Regions from separate parts of the Mesorhizobium sp. WSM4884 genome, predicted to be linked through region 2. Evidence: riboswitches for the same ligand, from Rfam matches in the RefSeq annotation. Region 2 holds a riboswitch; the other holds the start of a gene.

Region 1 (10,066 bases), on a different contig from region 2:
ATCCTCCCGCGCCGGATTTCGCCAACTGTCCTAGTTCACCGTCCGCCTCGTTCCCGGCATGTCGAGCGAGAAGGCGGGGATGGCGACATCGAACGTCTCGCCGCGTCCGTTGCGCATCGTGTAATGGCCGACCATGATGCCGGACGGCGTCGAGAGCGGGCATCCCGACGTGTACTGGTAGCTGTCGCCCGGGTTGAGTTCCGGCTGGTCGCCGACGACGCCGGCGCCACGCACCTCCTCGACGCGGCCGCGTCCGTCGGTGATGTGCCAATAGCGCGACAGAAGCTGCACGAACTCGTCCGACCGGTTGTCGATCGTCACCTGATAGCCCCACACATAGCGGTCCTCCGACGGATCGGAACGATCCTCCAGATAGAACGGCCTGACCTGCACTTCGATGTTGCGCGTCACGGCGCGATACATGGGCCACTCCGGTTTGCCGGCTAGGGAACATTTACCGCGCTTCGCGGTTGTTACACGAAGCGCCGTCCATCCTGCCAGATTCTAGCGCAGTTGCCGAAAAACAATGTCATTTAAGTGACACATGACAATGTTGGTGTGCAGAAACTATGCGGGCGACTCGGGCGCTCTGTCGACTGATGAAACGGCCGCGGGCGGCCCTTCCGGAGTGACCAGAACTCGATGGAACTGACCTTTGCAGCCGCCTTTGCTTCGTCAGCCATTCTTCTTTCCAATTTTGCCAGCATCCTGCTCGCCTCGTCGCGATTGAAGCCCAGGCGCTTCATTCCTCCGTTCGCCGGCAAGCAGCCGGCGGTCTCCATCATCGTGCCGTCGCGCGGCGTCGAGCCATTCGCCGAGGAGACGCTCAAGCGCGCCTTCTCGCTCGACTGGCCGCGTTATGAGCTGATCTTCTGCGTCACCCAACCGGAAGACCCGGTGGTCAAGTTGATCAATGCCGCGATCGCGCGCTTCCCGAACGTGCCGGCGCGGCTCTTGATCGGCGAGGACAGGATCAGCGCCAATCCCAAGCTCAACAACTGCGTCAAGGGCTGGCAGGCGGCCCGGCACGACTGGGTGATTCTTGCCGATTCCAACGTGCTGATGCCCAAGGACTATGTCCAGCATCTGATGGCGGCCTGGCGACGGGATACCGGCCTCGTCTGCTCGACGCCGGTCGGCTCGCGGCCGGACGGCTTCTGGGCCGAGGTCGAATGCGCCTTCCTCAACACGCTGCAGGCGCGCTGGCAATATGCCGGCGAGGCGGTCGGCCTTGGCTTCGCTCAGGGCAAGAGCATGTTGTGGAACAAGTCGATGCTCGACGCAAACGGCGGCATCCAGGCGCTGGCCGCCGAGGCCGCCGAAGATGCGGCGGCCACCAAGCTGGTCAACAGCCTAGGCCTCCGGGTCAATCTCGTGGCCTCGCCCTTCGAACAGCCGCTCGGCCAGCGCACGCTCGCCGAAGTCTGGTCGCGCCAGGCGCGCTGGGCGCGGCTGCGCCGCGTCACCTTCCCGCTGTTCTTCGCGCCTGAGATACTCACCGGTATCGCGCTGCCGCTGATATTCGCGCTGATTGCGGCAAAAAGCGCCGGCGTCAGCCTCCCGACGACAGCGCTTTGCGTGCTGGCGGTAGCCTATGTGCCGGAATGCCTGCTTGCCTGGTCCAAGGGCTGGTACCTGTCGCCGCGCAGTGTGACCGCCATGATCGTCCGCGACGCGATGCTTCCCGCCATCTGGGCGCGCGGCTGGCTGGGCGGAGCCGTCGAATGGCGCGGCAACGCCATGACGATCCGCACCGGGGAGATGACCGAACTCGAAGAGACTGCCTGAGCCGGTTGCGGCTCAGGCAATCTCTTTGCGGCCACCGTGGCCGTTACCGCGCTGCCTTCAGCGCCTGTTCGACGTCGTTGAGCAGATCGTCGGTGTCCTCCAGACCGACGGAGAGCCGGAGCGTACCAGGCCCGATGCCGAGTTCGGCGCGTGCCTCGTCGCTCAGGTTCTTGTGCGTCGTCGTGGCCGGATGGGTGATCAGGCTTTTGGCGTCACCGAGATTGTTGGAGATCAGCACGATGTCGAGCGCGTTCTGGAGGGCGAAGGCTGCCTGCTTGCCGCCCTTGACGTCGAGGCAGATCAGCGTCGAGCCGCCCGACATCTGCTTCCTCACGATATCCGCCTGCGGATGGTCGGCCCGCCCCGGATAGATGACGCGGGCGATCTCCGGCCGGCCGGCCAGGAAGTCCGCGATCTTGCCGGCGCTTTCCGTCTGCTGGCGCACGCGCAGCGGCAGCGTCTCCAGGCCTTTCAACAGCGTCCAGGCGTTGAAGGGCGACAGGCTCGGGCCGGTGTGCCGGAAATAGTCGTGCAGGTTCTCGTCGATCCATTTCTTGTCCGACAGGATGACGCCGCCGAGGCAGCGGCCCTGTCCGTCGATATGCTTGGTCGCCGAATAGACCACGACATGGGCGCCGAGCTGCAACGGCTTCTGCTGCAGCGGCGTGGCGAATACGTTGTCGACGATCAGCCTCGCGCCGATCGAATTGGCTAAGGCGGCGACGGCGGCGATGTCGACCACTTCCAGCGTCGGGTTGGTCGGGCTTTCCAGGAAGAACAGCTTGGTGTTTGGCCTGACCGCATTTTCCCAGTTGGCGATGTCGGTGCCGTCGACCAGCGTCGCCTCGATGCCGTAGCGCGGCGCCAGCGTCTCGACCACCCAGCGGCAGGAGCCGAACAGTGCCCGCGCCGCAACGATGTGGTCGCCGGCCTTGACGCTGCAGAGCAGGGCGGCGGACACGGCGGCCATGCCGGAAGCAGTGGCGCGGGCGTCTTCCGCGCCTTCCAGCGCGCACATGCGCTTCTCGAACATGTCGACGGTCGGGTTGGCGTAGCGCGAATAGATGAAGCCCGGCTCCTCGCCCTTGAAGCGGGCTTCCGCGGCTTGCGCCGTTTCGTAGACATAGCCTTGGGTGAGATACATCGCCTCCGCGGTCTCGCCGAAGCCGGAACGCAGCGTCCCGCCATGCACGAGTGCCGTCTGAGGCTTCCAGTTACGCGTCTTGGTCATCGCCTTACTTCCAAACACAAAAAAAACCGGCCGCGATGTCGCAACCGGTCCATATGGCCTCGCGGCCAGCGGTCCTTTAGCGACTTGTTTAACGTGGCTGCAAGCCGACCGGCCAAATCACCACGGGATAACGACCCTTTAGACCTGCGCCGCGCTTGCGTCAATTGCCGGCTTGATTAAGAGGTTTGTACCAGGCAGCTAGCGCAAGCCGTTTACGGTTTCGGCAGGAGCCTGCAAAAGAACCACGCGCTTGCCCGGCCTTCGATCGGAGCCAGACCTTGCGGCAGACAGGCATTCTTCCGGATCAGGACATCGCGGCGCTGTTCGAGGCGAATGCGCTGAAGTCGCCGCGCGCGCTCGACACCGACCAGATCCAGCCGGCCAGCCTCGATCTCAGGCTCGGCGACACGGCCTTTCGCGTGCGCGCCTCCTTCCTGCCCGGTCCCGACCATCTGGTGGCCGACAAGCTCGATCGGCTGAAACTGCACGAGATCAGCCTTGCCGAAGGTGCGGTGCTGGAGACGGGCTGCGTCTACATCGTGCCGCTGCTCGAGAGCCTGGCGCTGCCGGCGGAAGTGTCGGCTTCCGCCAACCCGAAGAGCTCGACCGGGCGGCTGGACATCTTCACGCGTGTCATGACCGACCGCGGCCACGAGTTCGACAAGATCGCCGCCGGCTACCATGGCCCGCTCTACCTCGAAGTCAGCCCACGCACCTTCCCGATCGTCGTGCGTGCCGGCTCGCGGCTGTCGCAGATACGCTTCCGCATCGGCAACGCGGTGCTGTCGGAGAAGGAATTGCGCGACGTCCACCGCGCCGAGATGCTGGTCGCTACCGAGCCGCCCAACATCTCTGGCGGCGGCATCGCGCTCTCCATCGATCTCGACGGCGACAAGGACGGCCTTGTCGGCTATCGCGGCAAGCACCACACCGGACTCGTCGACGTCGACAAGCGCGCCGCGCAGGACGTCGTCGACTTCTGGGAGCCGCTCTACAAGAGCGGCGCCGGCGAGCTGGTCCTCGACCCGGACGAGTTCTACATCCTGGTCTCTCGCGAAGCCGTGCACGTGCCGCCGCTCTATGCCGCCGAGATGACGCCCTTCGACCCGCTGGTCGGCGAGTTCCGCGTCCACTATGCCGGCTTCTTCGACCCGGGCTTCGGCCATTCCGCCGCCGGCGGCAGCGGCAGCCGCGCCGTGCTCGAAGTGCGCAGCCACGAGGTGCCGTTCATCCTCGACCACGGCCAGATCGTCGGCCGCCTGGTCTACGAGCATATGCTCAAGCGCCCGCGGGCGCTCTATGGCACTGATCTCGGCTCCAACTATCAGGCGCAAGGGCTCAAGCTCTCCAAGCATTTCCGCGCCGCGCGCTGAGGTCGAAATGGCGATCTAAGGTTGGCCGGGACCTCGTTAACCGCCAAACATGCGCTGCTTCGCGGTGCCAAGGCATGCGTTGAAGTAGCCGATAAACAGCAGTTCGCGCCCCGCCAATCGCTTCTTGCCCCAAGAAGCAGCCGGCTTTTCGGCGTCAAGCGAGGTCTTTGAGTCCTTCAAAGGAAACAGCAGCTTGTTCACGCAACTGAGCACATGCGCTCGGGCGGAGTCGATGCCGCAGGGTCTGGCGCGGTCATTCAGCTTGTCGCTGCGGAGCTCCGATGTCAGCAGGTCGGCTTTGCTCATCAGAAAAGCAGCTTGTTCGCCCGAATACCCTGCTGCCAAAAGTCGCTTTGCCATCGGCTCGCGAACTTCCCGATAGGATTTTGCGCTGCACTGCGTCGCGGCATGGGCCGCCGATGGCGAATGGGCGAGCGAAAGCGCAACGCCCACAGATACAATAAAGGACCGCAAGCAACTGATTGCCCGAACCCTCCGTCCGAAATTTGAGCTTCCTTGTTTGTTCACAGCGCCTTCACCGCCACCTTCACAGGCTTCTCGATCTCCAGCGGGTTGCGCAGCGGCAGGCCGAAATCCTGGGCCTCAATCTCGAACACGTCGCCGGCCTCAGTCCTGACGCCGTCGGCGAAGGAGAGCGTCGCGGTGCCGAACATGTGCACATGCACGTCGCCCGGCTGGCGGAAGGCCGAATATTTGAAGTGGTGATGCTCGAGATTGGCGATGGTGTGCGACATGTTCGCTTCGCCCGACAGGAACGGCTTTTCCCAAAGCACCTTGCCGTCGCGCCAGATGCGCGATGAGCCTCTGATGTCGGCGGGCAGGTCGCCGATCAGGATTTCCGGTCCGAACGAGGCGTTGCGCAGCTTGGAGTGGGCGAGGAAAAGGTAGTTCACCCGCTCGGTCACATGGTCGGAGAATTCGTTCGACAGCGTGAAGCCGACCCGGAACGGCGCGCCGTCGTCGCCGATGACATAGATGCCGGCGATCTCCGGCTCCTCGCCGGCGTCCTGCGCGAAGGCCGGCGACATCAGTGCCGCGCCGGGCGCCACCGCCATGGTGCCGTTGCCCTTGTAGAACCATTCCGGCTGAACGCCGATCTGGCCCTTTGGCGGCTTGCCGCCTTCCAGCCCCATGCGGAACATTTTCATGGAATCGGTGAGCTGCTCCTCGCCGTCGCTGAGCTTCTTGTGCATGGAATCGCGCGTCGCGGCGGAGCCGAGATGCGTCAGTCCCGTGCCAGTGAGGTGGAGATGCGCGGGGTCCGGATGGTTGATCGGCGATACCAGCCGCCCCTTCTTGTAGGCGGCGTCGAGGTCGACCGTCTCGCCATAGCCCTTGCGCTCGATCAGCGCCTCGAGACCGGTGCCGGTGCGCGCCGCCTCCATCGCCAGCGAATAGACGCTGCGCGCGCCGTTGATGATCCGGGTCTTGCCGCCGCTGCGGGCAACGACGCGGATCGTCTCGGCGTCGTCGAGGATCTGGGAAATCAGCATGATGAACCCTCTCTCTTTTGCCTTGGCCGGGCTGCCGACAGCAAAACCCTGACCAGCGCGGCCCGGAACCGATCCGTGCCACGGGTGAAACTCTTCGTCCGGATTGCGCTCGCGAGCCCGGTCCTTCAGGGGACTTCTTGGCGCCGACGGGTTGCCGGCAGCTCCGCGATCTGGACCCGTATGCCTCCTGCTTCCTCGCCGGAGCGGTTCAGCCTAGTAGCTGGCCCGCTCCAAATATTTGTTTTTGCGCAATTCCGGATGGAAAACCGCCATGCACTTTCCGGAATTGCCCTCGCCCTGTCAGGCCTTGTTCTTGTTGTAGACGTCGAAGATGACGGCGCCGAGCAGCACCAGGCCCTTGACCACCTGCTGCCAGTCGACATTGACGCCCATGATCGACATGCCGTTGTTCATCACACCCATGATGAAGCCGCCGACCACGGCGCCGATGACTTGTCCGACGCCGCCCATCGCCGAGGCGCCGCCGATGAAGACGGCAGCGATCACGTCGAGTTCGCTGCCGAGACCCGCGGCCGGCACGGCCTGGCCGAGGCGCGCCGCGATGATCAGGCCGCCGAGCGCCGACAGCACGCCCATGTTGATGAAGACGAGCAGCGTCAGCCGTTCGGTGTTGATGCCCGACAGCTGCGCCGCCTTGGCGTTGCCGCCCATGGCATAGATGCGGCGGCCGATGGTCATGCGCTTGGTGACGAAGACGAACAGCGAGATCAGCACGCCCATCACCATAAGTACGACCGGCAGGCCCTTGTAGCTGGCGAACTGGAAGACCAGGAACAGCGCCAGCGCGCTTCCCACCAGCGTCTTGATGACGAACAGCGGGAAAGGCTCGGCCTCGTAGCCATGACGTTCGCGCTTGCGGCGGGCCCTCAGCCCGAAATAGGCATAGGCGAGCACAGCGACCATGCCCAGCACCACCGTCGTCATATGCAGCGTGAGGCCGCTGCCGACGATGGTCTTGCCGGCGGCGTTCACCGTCGGCGGGATCAGCGTCAGCGGGCCGATGACGTCCGGGATGAAGCCGGAGCTCAGCGCCTTGAAGCTGTCGGGGAGCGGGCCGACGGAGGAGCCGCCGCCGAGCAGCGCCTGGCAGATGCCGCGGAAGATCAGCATGCCCGCCAGCGTCACGATGAAGCTTGGTATCCGGTGATAGGCGATCCAATAGCCTTGCGCCGCGCCGATAAGCGCGCCGACGATCAGGCAGACGATCGAGACCACCAGCGGATTGCTGAATATGCCGAGCGGCCAGATGACCATCATCATCGCCGCAAGCGCGCCGATGAAGCCGGCGACGGAGCCGACACTGAGATCGATATAGCCGGCGACGATGACCAGCAGCATGCCGAGCGCCATCACGATGATGAACGAGTTCTGCTGCACCAGGTTGCTGAGGTTGACCGGTTTGAACAGCGTTCCCGACGTCGTGTACTGGAAGAACAGCATGATGACGATCAGCGCGATGATCAGGCCGTATTCGCGCAAATTCGTCGTCAGCGCCGAGACGGCGATGCGCGGACCCTGCTTGACGTCCTCGGCGACGCCGCTCTGCGGCGCGGGAGCGCTGTCTGTGCTCATGATGCTTTTCCTTCTCCGCGAACGATGGCGCGCATGATTTTTTCCTGGCTGGCGTCGCTTGCCGCCATTTCGCCGACGATACGCCCTTCGTTCATGACATAGATACGATCGCTGATGCCGAGCAGCTCCGGCATTTCCGACGAGATGACGATGATTGCCTTACCCTCGGCGGCTAGACGGGCGATAATCGTATAGATTTCGTACTTGGCGCCGACGTCGATGCCGCGCGTCGGTTCGTCGAGAATCAGCACTTCCGGGTCGGCGAACAGCCATTTCGACAGCACCACCTTCTGCTGGTTGCCGCCCGAAAGGTTGCCGGTCAGCTGATAGACGCTGGAAGCGCGGATGTTGGTCTTCTTGCGGTAGTCGTTGGCGACGCTCATCTCGCGCATGTCGTCGATGACGCCGCGGCTGGAGACGCCGCCCAGGTTGGCCAAAGTCACATTGTGTTTGATGTGGTCGATGAGGTTGAGGCCGTAGGTCTTGCGGTCCTCGGTGACATAGGCGATGCGGTTCTCCACCGCCTTGCTCACCGACGAGAGGTCGATCGGCTTGCCGTGGAGCGACACCTCCCCGGTGATGTGCCGGCCGTAGGAGCGGCCGAAAAGGCTCATCGCGAATTCGGTGCGACCGGCGCCCATCAGCCCGGCGATGCCGACCACCTCGCCCTTGCGCACATTGAGGTTGATGTTCTTGATGACCTGCCGTTCGGCATGGATCGGATGGTAGACCGACCAGTTCTTCACTTCGAAAATGACGTCGCCGATCTGCGGCTCGCGCGGCGGATAGCGGTCGTCGAGCGAACGGCCGACCATCGAGGTGATGATGCGGTCCTCGCTGATCTCCCTCCTGGGCAGGGTTTCGATCGTGCGTCCGTCGCGGATCACCGTCACCTTGTCGGCGACGCGGTTCACCTCGTTGAGCTTGTGCGAGATCAGGATCGAGGTCATGCCCTGGCGCTTGAACTCGAGCAGCAGATCGAGCAGCGCCTGGCTGTCCTTCTCGCTGAGCGAGGCGGTCGGCTCGTCGAGGATCAGGAGCTTCACTTCCTTGCTCAGCGCCTTGGCGATCTCGACCAGCTGCTGCTTGCCGACGCCGATATTGGTGATCAGCGTCTTGGGATCTTCCTTGAGGCCGACTTTTTTGAGCAGCGCGCCGGTGCGCTTCTCGTTGGCGTTCCAGTCAATGACGCCGTAGGTGGCATGCTCGTTGCCGAGGAAGATGTTTTCCGCGATCGACAGCATCGGCACCAGGGCAAGTTCCTGGTGGATGATGACGATGCCGATATGCTCGCTGTCGTGGATGCCCTTGAAGTGGCACTCCTGGCCGCGGAAGACGATCTCGCCTTCATAGGTGCCGGACGGATAGACGCCCGAAAGCACCTTCATCAGCGTCGACTTGCCGGCGCCGTTCTCGCCGACGATGGCATGGATTTCTCCTTCCTCGACGCTGAGGTTGACGTTCGACAGCGCCTTGACGCCGGGGAACGTCTTGGTGATGTCGCGCATCTCCAAAATCGTCGAGGTCATCAGGAATTCCACTCCCTGGCGCATGCTCTCCGTTTCCGGAATGGGCCATGCGCGAAATCAACATACTGCAGTCTGGTCCTCGCCGCGACGGCGCATGGCGCTGCAGAGCCGGCAAAAACAATACCGGGCTCGCCGTTGAACGAAAAGGGGCCCTGCGTCGCGCAGGACCCCTCGTTTTCAAGCCGGATTACTTCAGCTCTTCGGCCTTGATGTAGCCGGAGTCGACGACCAGCTTCTCGTAGTTCGACTTGTCGACCTCAACCGGCGTCAGGAGGATCGAGGGAACGACCTTGACATCGTTGTTGTAAGTCTTGGTGTCGAGGCCCTCAGGCTTGCCGCCCGAGAGCACCTTATCGACCAGCTCCACGGTCGACTTGGCCAGCTCGCGGGTGTCCTTGAACACCGTCGAATACTGCTCGCCCGAGATGATCAGCTTGACCGAGGCGGTCTCGGCATCCTGGCCGGTCACGATCGGCCAGGGCTGCGCGTCGGTGCCGTAACCGACGGCGCGCAGCGAGGCGGTGATACCGCGCGACAGGCCGTCATAAGGTGACAGAACGCCATCGACGCGGCTGCCGTCCGAGTAGTTGGCCGAGAGCAGGTTGTCCATGCGAGCCTGCGCGGTGGCGGCGAGCCAGCGCAGCGTACCGACCTTGTCCATGCCCATCTGGCCGGACTTGATCTTGATCGAGCCGTCGTCGATCAGCGGCTGCAGGACCGACATCGCGCCGTTGTAGAAGAAGAAGGCGTTGTTGTCGTCGGGCGAGCCGCCGAACAGCTCGACGTTCCACGGCTTGGTGTTCGGGAAGCGCTCCTTGAGGCCCTTGACCAGGGAATTCGCCTGGATGACGCCGACGCCGAAATTGTCGAAGGTGGTGTAATAGTCGACATTCGGGGTCTTCTTGATCAGGCGGTCATAGGCGATGGTGACGACGCCCGCATCGTTGGCCTTCTGCAGCGCATCGGCCATTGTGGTGCCGTCGATCGAAGCGATGATCAGCGCCTTCGGGCCCTTGGTGATTTCGTTTTCCAGCTGGC
Region 2 (10,066 bases):
ATCTATGCGGCGTCCGAATTCTCGACCGCGATCCGCCGCAAGCTGATCCAGGAGGTGAGCGGCCTCACCGACGCCAGATCCATCCGCGTCGAGGATGCGGCGCCCGTCGATTGCCTGCTGGGCGAACGCCTTCGGCAGCGGTTTTCCGATCCCTATTTTCCGGAACTCGACAGATAGCAGTCCGTCTCAGACCGCCCGGGCGCCATATTTGGCGCGGAACTCGCCATAACAGTCACGACGCCAGCGGCGCCCGACGACGTAACCGCGCAGCAATTCGGGCAGCGAGTAGCCGAGCGCCTTGGACGACCGGTTGGCGAGATAGCCGGAAAAAGCCTGCGGCAGCCTGCCCTTCAGTATATCGGCGATAATCTGCCGGGCGATCATATAGGGCGGAACGTCGGGATAGCGGTCGGCTATATAAGGGTGTTTGCCGATCAGGTTGGCATAGGCCTCGACATAGCCGTCGCGACGACCGGAGATCGAATTCTCCGAATTGTACTTCTTCCAGTCGATATCCTCCGACAGCAAGGCACCGCTGCGGCGGGCAAAACGCAGCAGCAATTCGCGATCCTGCATGCGCGTGATGTCGCTGTCATAGCCGCCGATCGCAAGCAGCGATTCGTGCCGGGCGGTGATCGCCGAGCCGGCAATGAAGATCGTTTGCGAGACCAGGGCGCGCTGCAGCGTGCTCTTGTCGAGCAAGGCCTCGCGGTTGATGCATTTAGTGCTGCGCTGGCCTTTCACCGAGACGTAGGAACTGATCAGCACTTCGAGCGACGGGTTCTTGTCGAACCGCGCCAGCGTCCGCTCCAACCGGTCCGGCAGATAAACATCGTCCGAATCAAGGAAGGTCACGATCGGCGCCCGCGCGCGCTCGATGCCCGCGTTGCGCGCGGCATTGGCGCCTCGCCATTTCGCTCCGACATAGATCAGCCTGGGATCGCGAATCTCGGCCAGGGCCAGGGCCGTTCCATCGGTCGAACCGTCATCGACCACGATGTGCTCGAAGCGGGTAAGTGTCTGGGCAAGAACGCTTTCTACCGCACGCACAACCTGATGGCGCCGATTGTGCGTCGGCGTGATCACGCTAATCAACGGAGCGATTTCGCTCGACATCCGGCTGCCGCTGCCACCGGTCGCGCCCGGCGTTTGTTCTAAGGGTCTGATGGCTACCTACCATTCCCCCCGGAATCGCAGCCAAGCTACTAAAAAGCGGTCTCCGTGTCACCCAAGCGCAGCGGGAGAGGAGACGGATTCCGGTCGGTTTCCGCGCCATTGCGGTCTGAAGGCAACACCAGCGTCTGTCCGTCTTGCCAGGCAGTTCGCTGGCCGGTCAACCCACGCCTCGCGGCGCAAGCCATCGGCGACGTTCCTTGATGACCTCGAAGGTAATCGACCGGAATACCTATCCTTGTGCAAACTGCTCCAAGAAGCCGGCCGGCCGGCTTCGATCAAAGGAAGGAGCACATCATGACCGCTTACGCCGTTGCCCACATGCGCCACGTCACGCCCGGCCCGTGGATGGTCGAGTACCTCGAAAGGATCGACGCCACGCTGGCGCCTTTCGGCGGGCGCTTCGTCGTCCATGGCGGTGAAGTCGAGGTGGTCGAAAACAGCTGGCCGGGCCATGTGATCGTCATCGAATTCCCGGACAGGCAGCATGTGCGCGACTGGTACCGGTCGCCCGCATATCAACAGATCCTCCCGTTGCGCACCGGCAATTCCGAATCCGACGTCATCTTCGTCGACGGCGTCGAGCATCCGCACAAGGCTACCGATGTGCTGGGCTGAATGAGGCGGCGAGGATGCGGACGATTAGCGGCGAGTCCGAGCGATCGTGGCTACAATTGCAGATAGGCTAACTGCGGTCGACATAGTCGGGCAAGATTTCGATCTCGTCGCGAACGAGGCCCGTCGCCAGGCCGAAATGACCGAAAAACGCCAGAGTGTAGAAGGCCAGCCCGACAATCAGTGACAACGGGATTTGCCAGAGCGACATGCCTGTCTGCGGCGCATGGCGTATCACCCGTCGTACCACGCGCCACGAACTGGTCACCCATCGGCTGAACGACTTGGCGATGCGTCGAGAGCGACTGGGGGACTTGATCTCGACGAACTTCCTGTCGGCATCCCTGCCGGTCACCAGTGCGCGCCACAAGAAGAAACGCCAACCGCGCGGGGGATAGTGATAGACGCGTGCGCCGGCATGGACGATTTCGTGACCCTCGCGGCGAAGCTGATGCATTAGCAGCGTGCAGGAAACCTTGAAACCGTTGTTCTGCGGGAAGGGATGGCTGGCAATCCAGTCGCGCCGGAAGGCGACGTTGTTGGCGTTGATCGCCCGTTTCGCGGCGAATTTCTCGTCTCCCCGAGCCATAGGGAAGAACCAGATCAGCGCAAAGGTTCGCGAGAAGAAATCATCGTAGAAAAGGTAGGTATAGCCGTTGACGCAAACGGTCCCCGGTTTCTGAAACGGGCCGAGCAGGATCGAGAGCCAGCCCGGCTCCGGAACCGTGTCTGAGTCCATGAAGATCACGATGTCCGTGTCGGTTGCCAAGACTCCGTTGTTCTTGAGTTCGTAATAGCGGCCGCCGGGACAGGCGGCGAAGCGAAGCTCGGCCACCTCTTTCAGCCGTGGTGCTTCCCTATTGACGTGGTCCTGCAGCGACGGGGTGTCCGCGTCGTGCCCAGCGTGCGAGATGACGACTTTCGGGCTTGCGAGACCGGCCGCCGAAACCGAGGCGATTTCATCCGCCAGGATGGTCAGCCCAACGCCGATCTCGTCCCAGTCGATCGACTTGGCATTTTCCATTTCCACGACGACTGAATAAGTCGGGAGATCGCCGACCATCACTGTTCACCCACCATGTTGCCTGATTGAGGTCAGTATAGCCGTCTCAATTCGCTGTCAAATGAGAGAAACAACAATGCAAATATTTGGTGCTCACCGACGTTCGCGGCTGTGCTGCGAGCGAGGAGAACAGATTCGAGCGCTACTATCGCCGCAGCAAGAACACCGCTTGCTGGCCGAAGAAGTTCCAGAACCACCACGGCATCGACAGGCCGATCTTCTGGCCGTTGGCGTCGAGCGCGGTCGCCTTCTCGACCGTCGCGCCGAGCTCCTCGCACAGATTGACGAAGTCGCGGATGGTGCAGAAGTGGATGTTCGGCGTGTCGTACCAGGAATAGGGCAAGTCCTTGGTGACCGGCATCCTGCCCTTGATCAGCAGCGAGAAGCGCACCCGCCAATGGCCGAAATTGGGGAAAGAGACGATGGCGCGGTTGCCGATCCGAAGCAGCTCGTCGAGCACCAGCTTCGGATTGCGGGTCGCCTGCAGGGTCTGCGACAGCACGACGAAGTCGAAACCCTTGTCGGGATAGAACTCGAGGTCCTTGTCGGCATCGCCCTGGACGACGGAGAGGCCGCGCGCCACGCATTCGTTGACGCCGCGCTGCGACAATTCCAGGCCGCGGCCGTCGACCTGCTTGGTCTCCTGCAGCAGTTCCAAAAGCACGCCATCGCCCGAGCCGACATCGAGCACGCGCGAATGCGAAGGGATGAGATCGGTGACGACCTCGAGGTCGACACGCTGGGCGCGGTTGACGCTCATGCGCATACCTCGGGTCTCAGAGATCGCGAGCCACTCATAGGCTGAGCCCCCTGGCGCGGGCGGCAGAGGCAATGAAGCCGTTGATGGCTGCGAACAGTTCCGGCTCGTCGAGCAGGAAGGCGTCATGGCCGCGATCGGTCTCGATCTCGACGAAGGAGACGGAGGCGCCGGCGGCATTGAGCGCATGCACGATCGAGCGGCTTTCCTCCGTCGGGAACAGCCAGTCGCTTGTGAAGGACACCAGGCAGAAACGCGTCCTGGTTCCGGCGAAGGCATCGGCCAGCCGTCCGCCATGGTCGGCGGCGAGGTCGAAATAATCCATCGCGCGGGTCAGATAGAGGTAGGAGTTGGCGTCGAAGCGATCGACGAAAGTCATGCCTTGGTGGCGCAGGTAGCTTTCGATCTGGAAATCGGCATCGAAGCCGAAGGTGAGCGCCTCGCGGTCCTGCAGGTTGCGGCCGAACTTGCGGTGAAGGGCCGCCTCCGACAGATAGGTGATATGGGCGGCCATGCGGGCCACCGCGAGCCCCTTTTCCGGACGCCGGCCGAAATCGAGATATTTACCGCCGTGCCAGTCCGGATCTGCCATGACGGCCTGCCGTCCGACCTCGTGGAAGGCGATGTTCTGCGAGGAATGGCGGGCGCCGGTGGCGATCGGCAGCGCGCAGAAGACGCGCTCCGAGTGGCTTGCGGCCCATTCCAGCACCTGCATGCCGCCCATTGAGCCGCCGATCACGCAAAACAGCTTCTCGATGCCGAAATGGTCGACCAGCATCAGCTGCGCGCGCACCATGTCGCGGATGGTGATGATCGGCAGGTCGAGGCCATAGGGCCGGCCTGTCGCCGGATTGGTCGAGGCCGGACCGGTGGAGCCGAGACAGCCGCCGACGACGTTGGCGCAGATGACGAAAAAGCGGCTGGTGTCGATGATCTTGCCGGGGCCGATCAGCACCTCCCACCAGCCCGGCTTGCCGGTCACCGGATTGGTGTTGGCGACATGCTGGTCGCCGGTCAGCGCATGGCAGACGAGGATCGCGTTGGAGCGGGCGTCGTTGAGGGTGCCGTAGGTCTGGTAGGCGACCTGAAACGGCGACAGGATCGTGCCGGCATCGAGCTTCAGCGGCTTGTCGGGACCGAACTGCAGCACCGGGCTCGACGGATGGTCGGCCTCGTTGTTGGTCCTTGCAACGCGCTGAGCGGACATTTGCATTCCCCATCCAGTCCGGCCGGCGGCGGACAACAAAAAACCGGCCTGCCTTCGCAAAGCCGGTTACAGGTTGCAAACGGCCCTTTAGCGAATTGTTTAACGTGGCTGCAAGCCGACCGGCCAAATCACCACGGGAAGTCCGGCTGCTCTTCTAGGACCAGCGCCGCGCTTCGTCAACGGGCAGCAACCTGAGATCGGCATCGTAGCGCAAGCACCGGCACTCGACATTCGGGGCCACGGCCTGTATTTCCGCTGCGGCCTCGAAGGCCTTCTCGACGGATTTGTAATATGAAGCAGGATCAGGCACGTCCAACACCTCGCGCGGGCATCATGGACATCGAGGCATACGTGCCGGGCAAGAGCACGGCGCCGGCCGGCGTGACGAAGGTCTATAAGCTGTCGTCCAACGAGAATCCGCTCGGGCCCTCGCCGAAAGCGATCGAGGCCGCGCGGGACGTGGCTGCCAGGCTCGACGTCTATCCCGACGGCAGCGCCCGCCGGCTGCGCGAGGCGATCGCCGAAGTGCACGGCCTCAACCCGGCAAACATCGTTTGCTCCAACGGCTCCGACGAGATCCTGGGGCTCTTGGCGCAGACCTATCTTGCGCCGGGAGACGAGGCCGTGTTCACCGAACACGCCTTCATGGTCTACAAGATCTACATCCAGGCGGCCGGCGCGAGGCCGGTGGCGGTCAAGGAAACTGACGAGCGCGCCGACATCGACGCGATCCTCGCCGCTGTGACGCCGGCGACGCGGATCGTGTTCCTTGCCAATCCCAACAATCCGACGGGCACCTACGTGCCGTTCCAGGAGGTGCGCCGGCTGCATGCCGGACTGCCGAAGAACGTGCTTCTGGTGCTCGACGCCGCCTATGCCGAATATGTACGCCGTAACGACTACGAGGCCGGCATCGAGCTGGCGGGCAGTTCCGAGAACGTCGTCATGACGCGCACCTTCTCCAAGCTCGGCCTCGGCGGGGCGCGCGTCGGCTGGATGTACGGGCCGGCGCATATCGTCGATGCCATCAACCGGGTGCGCGGTCCCTTCAACGTCAACGCAACCGCGATCGAGGCGGGCATCGCGGCCATTCGCGACCGCGCCCATGTCGAGCGCAGCGTGGCGCACAACGAGAAATGGCTGGCCTGGGTCAGCGAGCAGGTGACCCTGCTCGGGCTGCGCGTCACGCCCAGCGTTGGCAATTTCGTGCTGATCCATTTTCCCGATGACAAGCGGCATTCGGCGGCGGCCGCGGACGACTATTTGAGTGCACGCGGCTACATCCTGCGTCGCGTCACCGGCTACGGCTTCCCAAATGCGCTGCGTATGAGCATCGGCACCGAAGAGGCCAATCGCGGCGTCATCGAAGCGCTGACGAGTTTCCTGAAAAGCTAGAGCACCATGACGTCACCGATGTTCGAGAAAATAGCGCTGGTCGGCATCGGCCTGATCGGCTCGTCGCTCGCCCGCGTCATCCGCCGCGAGCGCCTGGCGCGTCATATCGCCATAGCGACGCGCAGCACATCGACGCTGAAGCGGGCCGAGGAACTCGGTCTGGGCGATTCCTACACGACCGAGGCCAAGGAAGCGGTGCGCGATGCGGATCTCGTCATCGTCTCGGTTCCGGTCGGCTCGTCCGGCGAGGTCGCCGCCGAGATCGCGCCGACACTGAAGACGGGCGCCATCCTCACCGATGTTGGCTCGACCAAGGCCTCCGTCATCGCGCAAATGCTGCCGCACGTGCCGGAGGGTGTGCATTTCATCCCCGGCCACCCGCTGGCGGGCACGGAAAAATCGGGCCCCGATGCCGGCTTCGCCGATCTTTTCGACAACCGCTGGTGCATCTTCACGCCGCTGCCGGGCACCGATCCGCAAGCGCTGGAGAAGCTGTCCGAATTTTGGCGGCGCTGCGGCTCGAACATCGATACGATGGACCCGCAGCATCACGACATGACGCTGGCCATCGTCTCCCACCTGCCGCATATCATCGCCTACAACATCGTCGGCACCGCCGACGACCTGGAATCGGTGACCAAGACGGAAGTCATCAAATACTCCGCTTCCGGCTTTCGCGACTTCACCCGACTGGCTGCCTCCGACCCGACCATGTGGCGCGACGTGTGCCTGCATAACAAGGACGCGATCCTGGAGATGCTGGCGCGCTTCTCGGAGGATCTTGCCTCGCTGCAGCGGGCGATCCGCTGGGGCGACGGCGAAAAGCTGTTCGACCTCTTCACCCGCACACGCGCCATCCGCCGCTCGATCATCGAGGCCGGCCAGGACATCGACGTGCCGGATTTCGGACGTCAGGCGGTCGAGCATCCCGGAGTCAAATCCTAAGCCATTCGCGTGGCCGTTACGACGACGGCCAGTGGGCCGCCATCATCGCCAGCGTCTCGGCCCTGTTCGGCGCGCCGAGCCGGCCGCCGAAGCGCAGGCATTTGAGCGCGGCGGCGGCACTGGCAAAACGCAGCGCCTGCTCGGGCGGCATGGCTTCGGCAAGACCAACGGCAAAGGCGCCGTGGAAGACGTCGCCGGCCGCCAGCGTGTCCACCGCCTTGACCTTCGGCGCCTCGACATGGCGGATGCGGCCTGTTTCCCGGTCGCGCCACCAGGTTCCGGCGGCGCCTCCCGTCACCGCGACAAAGGCGTCGGTGCGCGAAGCGAGGTCGGCGCAGGCGCTTTCCGGGTCGAGCGCATGACCGCAGACGATACGCGCCGCCGGCTCCGAGGCTACGATATGCGAGGCTAAAGGCAAAAGCCGCTCCAGCACCTCGACCGGTGCGGTGTCGGCGTCGAGGATCGCCGGGCGACCCGCGTCTCGGGCGGCCGTCAAGGCGAGCGCGGCGGCGCCTGGCCAGCGCACGTCCACCAGCACGGCGTCAAAGGCGGAAAGATCGGCAAGCGGCAGCGTCTCGGGATCGGCCTGCGCTTGTCTGTCATAGAACGGTACGATGACGCGCTCGCCATGAGCGTCCACCAGGATCGCGGCCAGCGCCGAGCGCGCGCCGGCGACGCGGCGGATCAGGTTGCAATCGACGCCTTCCGCCTCGATCTCGGCGATGAGCCGGTCGCCGACCGCGTCGTCTCCCGCGCTTGCCCAAAGCGATACCTCAGCGCCGAGGCGGTGCGCGGCGCAGGCCGCACTCGTCGCCATGCCCGAGGCGATCTGGACGCCGTCGCCGGCGATGAACTTGCCCTGATGCGTGGGCAGCGTGTCGACACGCAGGATCGTGTCGAGGGTGAACGCGCCGACGCTGAGCAGCCTGACCGGCTCCGACATCTAATGGCAGCCGTCTTTTTGGGTGAGCATGGTCTTGTCCGAAAATCGGCTCCCACTTTTTGCTGCGCTGACCTCCCGGTTCGGGACCCTGCTCTTAATCGACCGGCTTGATCTTGCCCAGTGGGATGAAGCCGAGCGAAGCCTTGCCCTTGACGATCCTGAGCGGCATGGACGGCTCGTTGCCGAGCATGGCCAGGCCGGCAAAACCCTGCTCGATCTCGCTTTTGTGCTCGGGAATGGCGCCGCCAAGGATGGCCGCCACCGCCTTCGGATCCTTGAGCTTGATCGTCAGATTGGCGTCGACCAGGCCGTCCGCGTCGACCGAGATCGGTCCGGACACGGTCACGCGCGCCGTTCCCGCCGACAGGTCGAGCTTGGCGATATCGATCGATTGGCCGCGCAGGCTTTTCGGCGGCGCCGCGATCAGCGCGACACCGTTCTTCACCGTGGCCTCGCCGCCGCCGTCCAGCGCCGGCAGCTCGCGGCCGCCGATCGCGTTGGCGTTGATCTCGAGATCGCCGACGCTGCCGGTATAGACGACGTCCTGCTCCTTGGGTTCCAACTGCCCAGCCGCGTTTGCCGCGTAGAACAATTCAGCCGGATCGGAATCGTCAGCCGGATCGGTCTGGCCTGACAGGCCTTCGGCTTGCAGCAAAACGCGCCGCGGCAAAGGCCAGGATAGTTTGACCGTCGCGCTCAGCCTGTCCCAGTCGACCCAAAGCGGCGGCATGCCCGGCACCGAGGTTCGGAGCGGGCCCCGCACATCGGCCACCGGCGACAGAGGCTGTGTGATCCCTGCGACGGCGTTGAAGCTGCCGGTGGAGGCGGCAATGCTCTTGGCGTCATCCTGATAGGCCAGGCTGTCGCAGGAAACGGCGAAGCTCAGCGGATAGCCGCTGACGGTAAGGTTGGCGCAGCCGGCGGCGATGCCTTTGGTGCCGAGGTTGGCCACGGCCTGGTCGGCCTCCGTCTTGAGGCGGCCGGCTAGATAGAACCAGCCGGCGCTATAGATGGCAAACAGCGCGACAATGAACGCGGCAAGCCAGAACAGCCGGCGGCTAGGTTTGCGCGATGGCTCGTCACTTGACGTCATGCTGCGGCTCTCGTTAACCCGCTGCGGCGAGCGGGCTGTTAATCTCACGCACAACAAGCGGGGACGGAAGAAACACCTTACGGTGCGACGTCGTCACTCGAGCGCGATCAGGCTTGGCGATATGGGCGATTTTTGGGTTTTTGGCTACGGGTCGCTGATCTGGCGGCCGGGATTCGCACATGTCGAGACGCGGCGAGCCCGTCTTTACGGCTATCGCCGGTCGCTTTGCGTCTATTCTTTCGTGCATCGCGGCACACGAGAGCGGCCGGGACTGGTGCTCGGCCTCGACCGCGGCGGCTCATGCATCGGCCTTGCCTTCCGCGTGCCAGGCGATTTGCGGGACGAAGTGCTTTCCTATCTGCGCGAGCGCGAGCTGGTGACCAACGTCTATCTCGAACGCATGCTCGATGTCCGGCTCGACGGAAACGGGGCGGGAGGGGACCGAACGGTCGAGGCGGTCGCCTACATCGTCGACCGCGCGCATGAGCAATATGCCGGCGGGCTCGACGCCGGCCATGCCGCGGCAGTCGTTCGCGGCGCCGTCGGCCAGTCGGGCAGGAACGAGGATTATGTGCTCAGCACGCTCGAGCACCTGAAGGCGCTCGGCATCCGCGACCATTGGCTGGAACAGGTGGGGCGGCAGGTCGCGCCTTCGTGACGGCCTGGCCCGATCAAAAAGCAAAACCATGCCTTTAACCTCGGCAAGGCACGACCTAGCTTACCGGCAATCCATTCCCGGGCGTCGCGGCCCATCCCAGCATCACGGAGATCAATCTTGCAGAAACGCCGTCTCGGTCGCACCGACCTTTCCATCGCGCCGCTGGTTCTGGGGGGCAACGTCTTCGGCTGGACCGCCGACGAGAAGACCTCCTTCG

The links. Region 2 has a riboswitch for S-adenosylmethionine ahead of P9236_RS05735 (homoserine O-acetyltransferase). Riboswitches for the same ligand answer to the same signal wherever they lie in the genome.
Region 1: linked by a shared signal. The riboswitch ahead of P9236_RS19820 (O-succinylhomoserine sulfhydrylase) and the one ahead of P9236_RS05735 (homoserine O-acetyltransferase) in region 2 are both predicted to bind S-adenosylmethionine.

Annotation. Positions count from the first base shown of each region.
Region 1 covers NZ_JARTVO010000012.1:146,667-156,732, forward strand. Annotated here, with positions in the region: gene apaG (Co2+/Mg2+ efflux protein ApaG) at 31-423, opposite strand; gene P9236_RS19815 (ceramide glucosyltransferase) at 643-1,788, shown strand; gene P9236_RS19820 (O-succinylhomoserine sulfhydrylase) at 1,832-3,019, opposite strand; SAM riboswitch at 3,076-3,153, opposite strand; gene P9236_RS19825 (2'-deoxycytidine 5'-triphosphate deaminase) at 3,298-4,392, shown strand; gene P9236_RS19830 (hypothetical protein) at 4,429-4,752, opposite strand; gene araD1 (AraD1 family protein) at 4,917-5,906, opposite strand; gene mmsB (multiple monosaccharide ABC transporter permease) at 6,207-7,499, opposite strand; gene mmsA (multiple monosaccharide ABC transporter ATP-binding protein) at 7,496-9,028, opposite strand; gene chvE (multiple monosaccharide ABC transporter substrate-binding protein) at 9,216-10,066, opposite strand, start outside.
Region 2 covers NZ_JARTVO010000003.1:100,791-110,856, forward strand. Annotated here, with positions in the region: gene P9236_RS05710 (DUF1194 domain-containing protein) at 1-177, shown strand, start outside; gene P9236_RS05715 (glycosyltransferase family A protein) at 187-1,116, opposite strand; gene P9236_RS05720 (DUF1330 domain-containing protein) at 1,471-1,791, shown strand; gene P9236_RS05725 (glycosyltransferase) at 1,859-2,851, opposite strand; gene metW (methionine biosynthesis protein MetW) at 2,997-3,611, opposite strand; gene P9236_RS05735 (homoserine O-acetyltransferase) at 3,646-4,815, opposite strand; SAM riboswitch at 4,883-4,960, opposite strand; gene hisC (histidinol-phosphate transaminase) at 5,149-6,210, shown strand; gene P9236_RS05745 (prephenate/arogenate dehydrogenase family protein) at 6,217-7,155, shown strand; gene P9236_RS05750 (sugar kinase) at 7,172-8,098, opposite strand; gene P9236_RS05755 (DUF2125 domain-containing protein) at 8,193-9,191, opposite strand; gene P9236_RS05760 (gamma-glutamylcyclotransferase) at 9,313-9,849, shown strand; gene P9236_RS05765 (aldo/keto reductase) at 9,967-10,066, shown strand, end outside.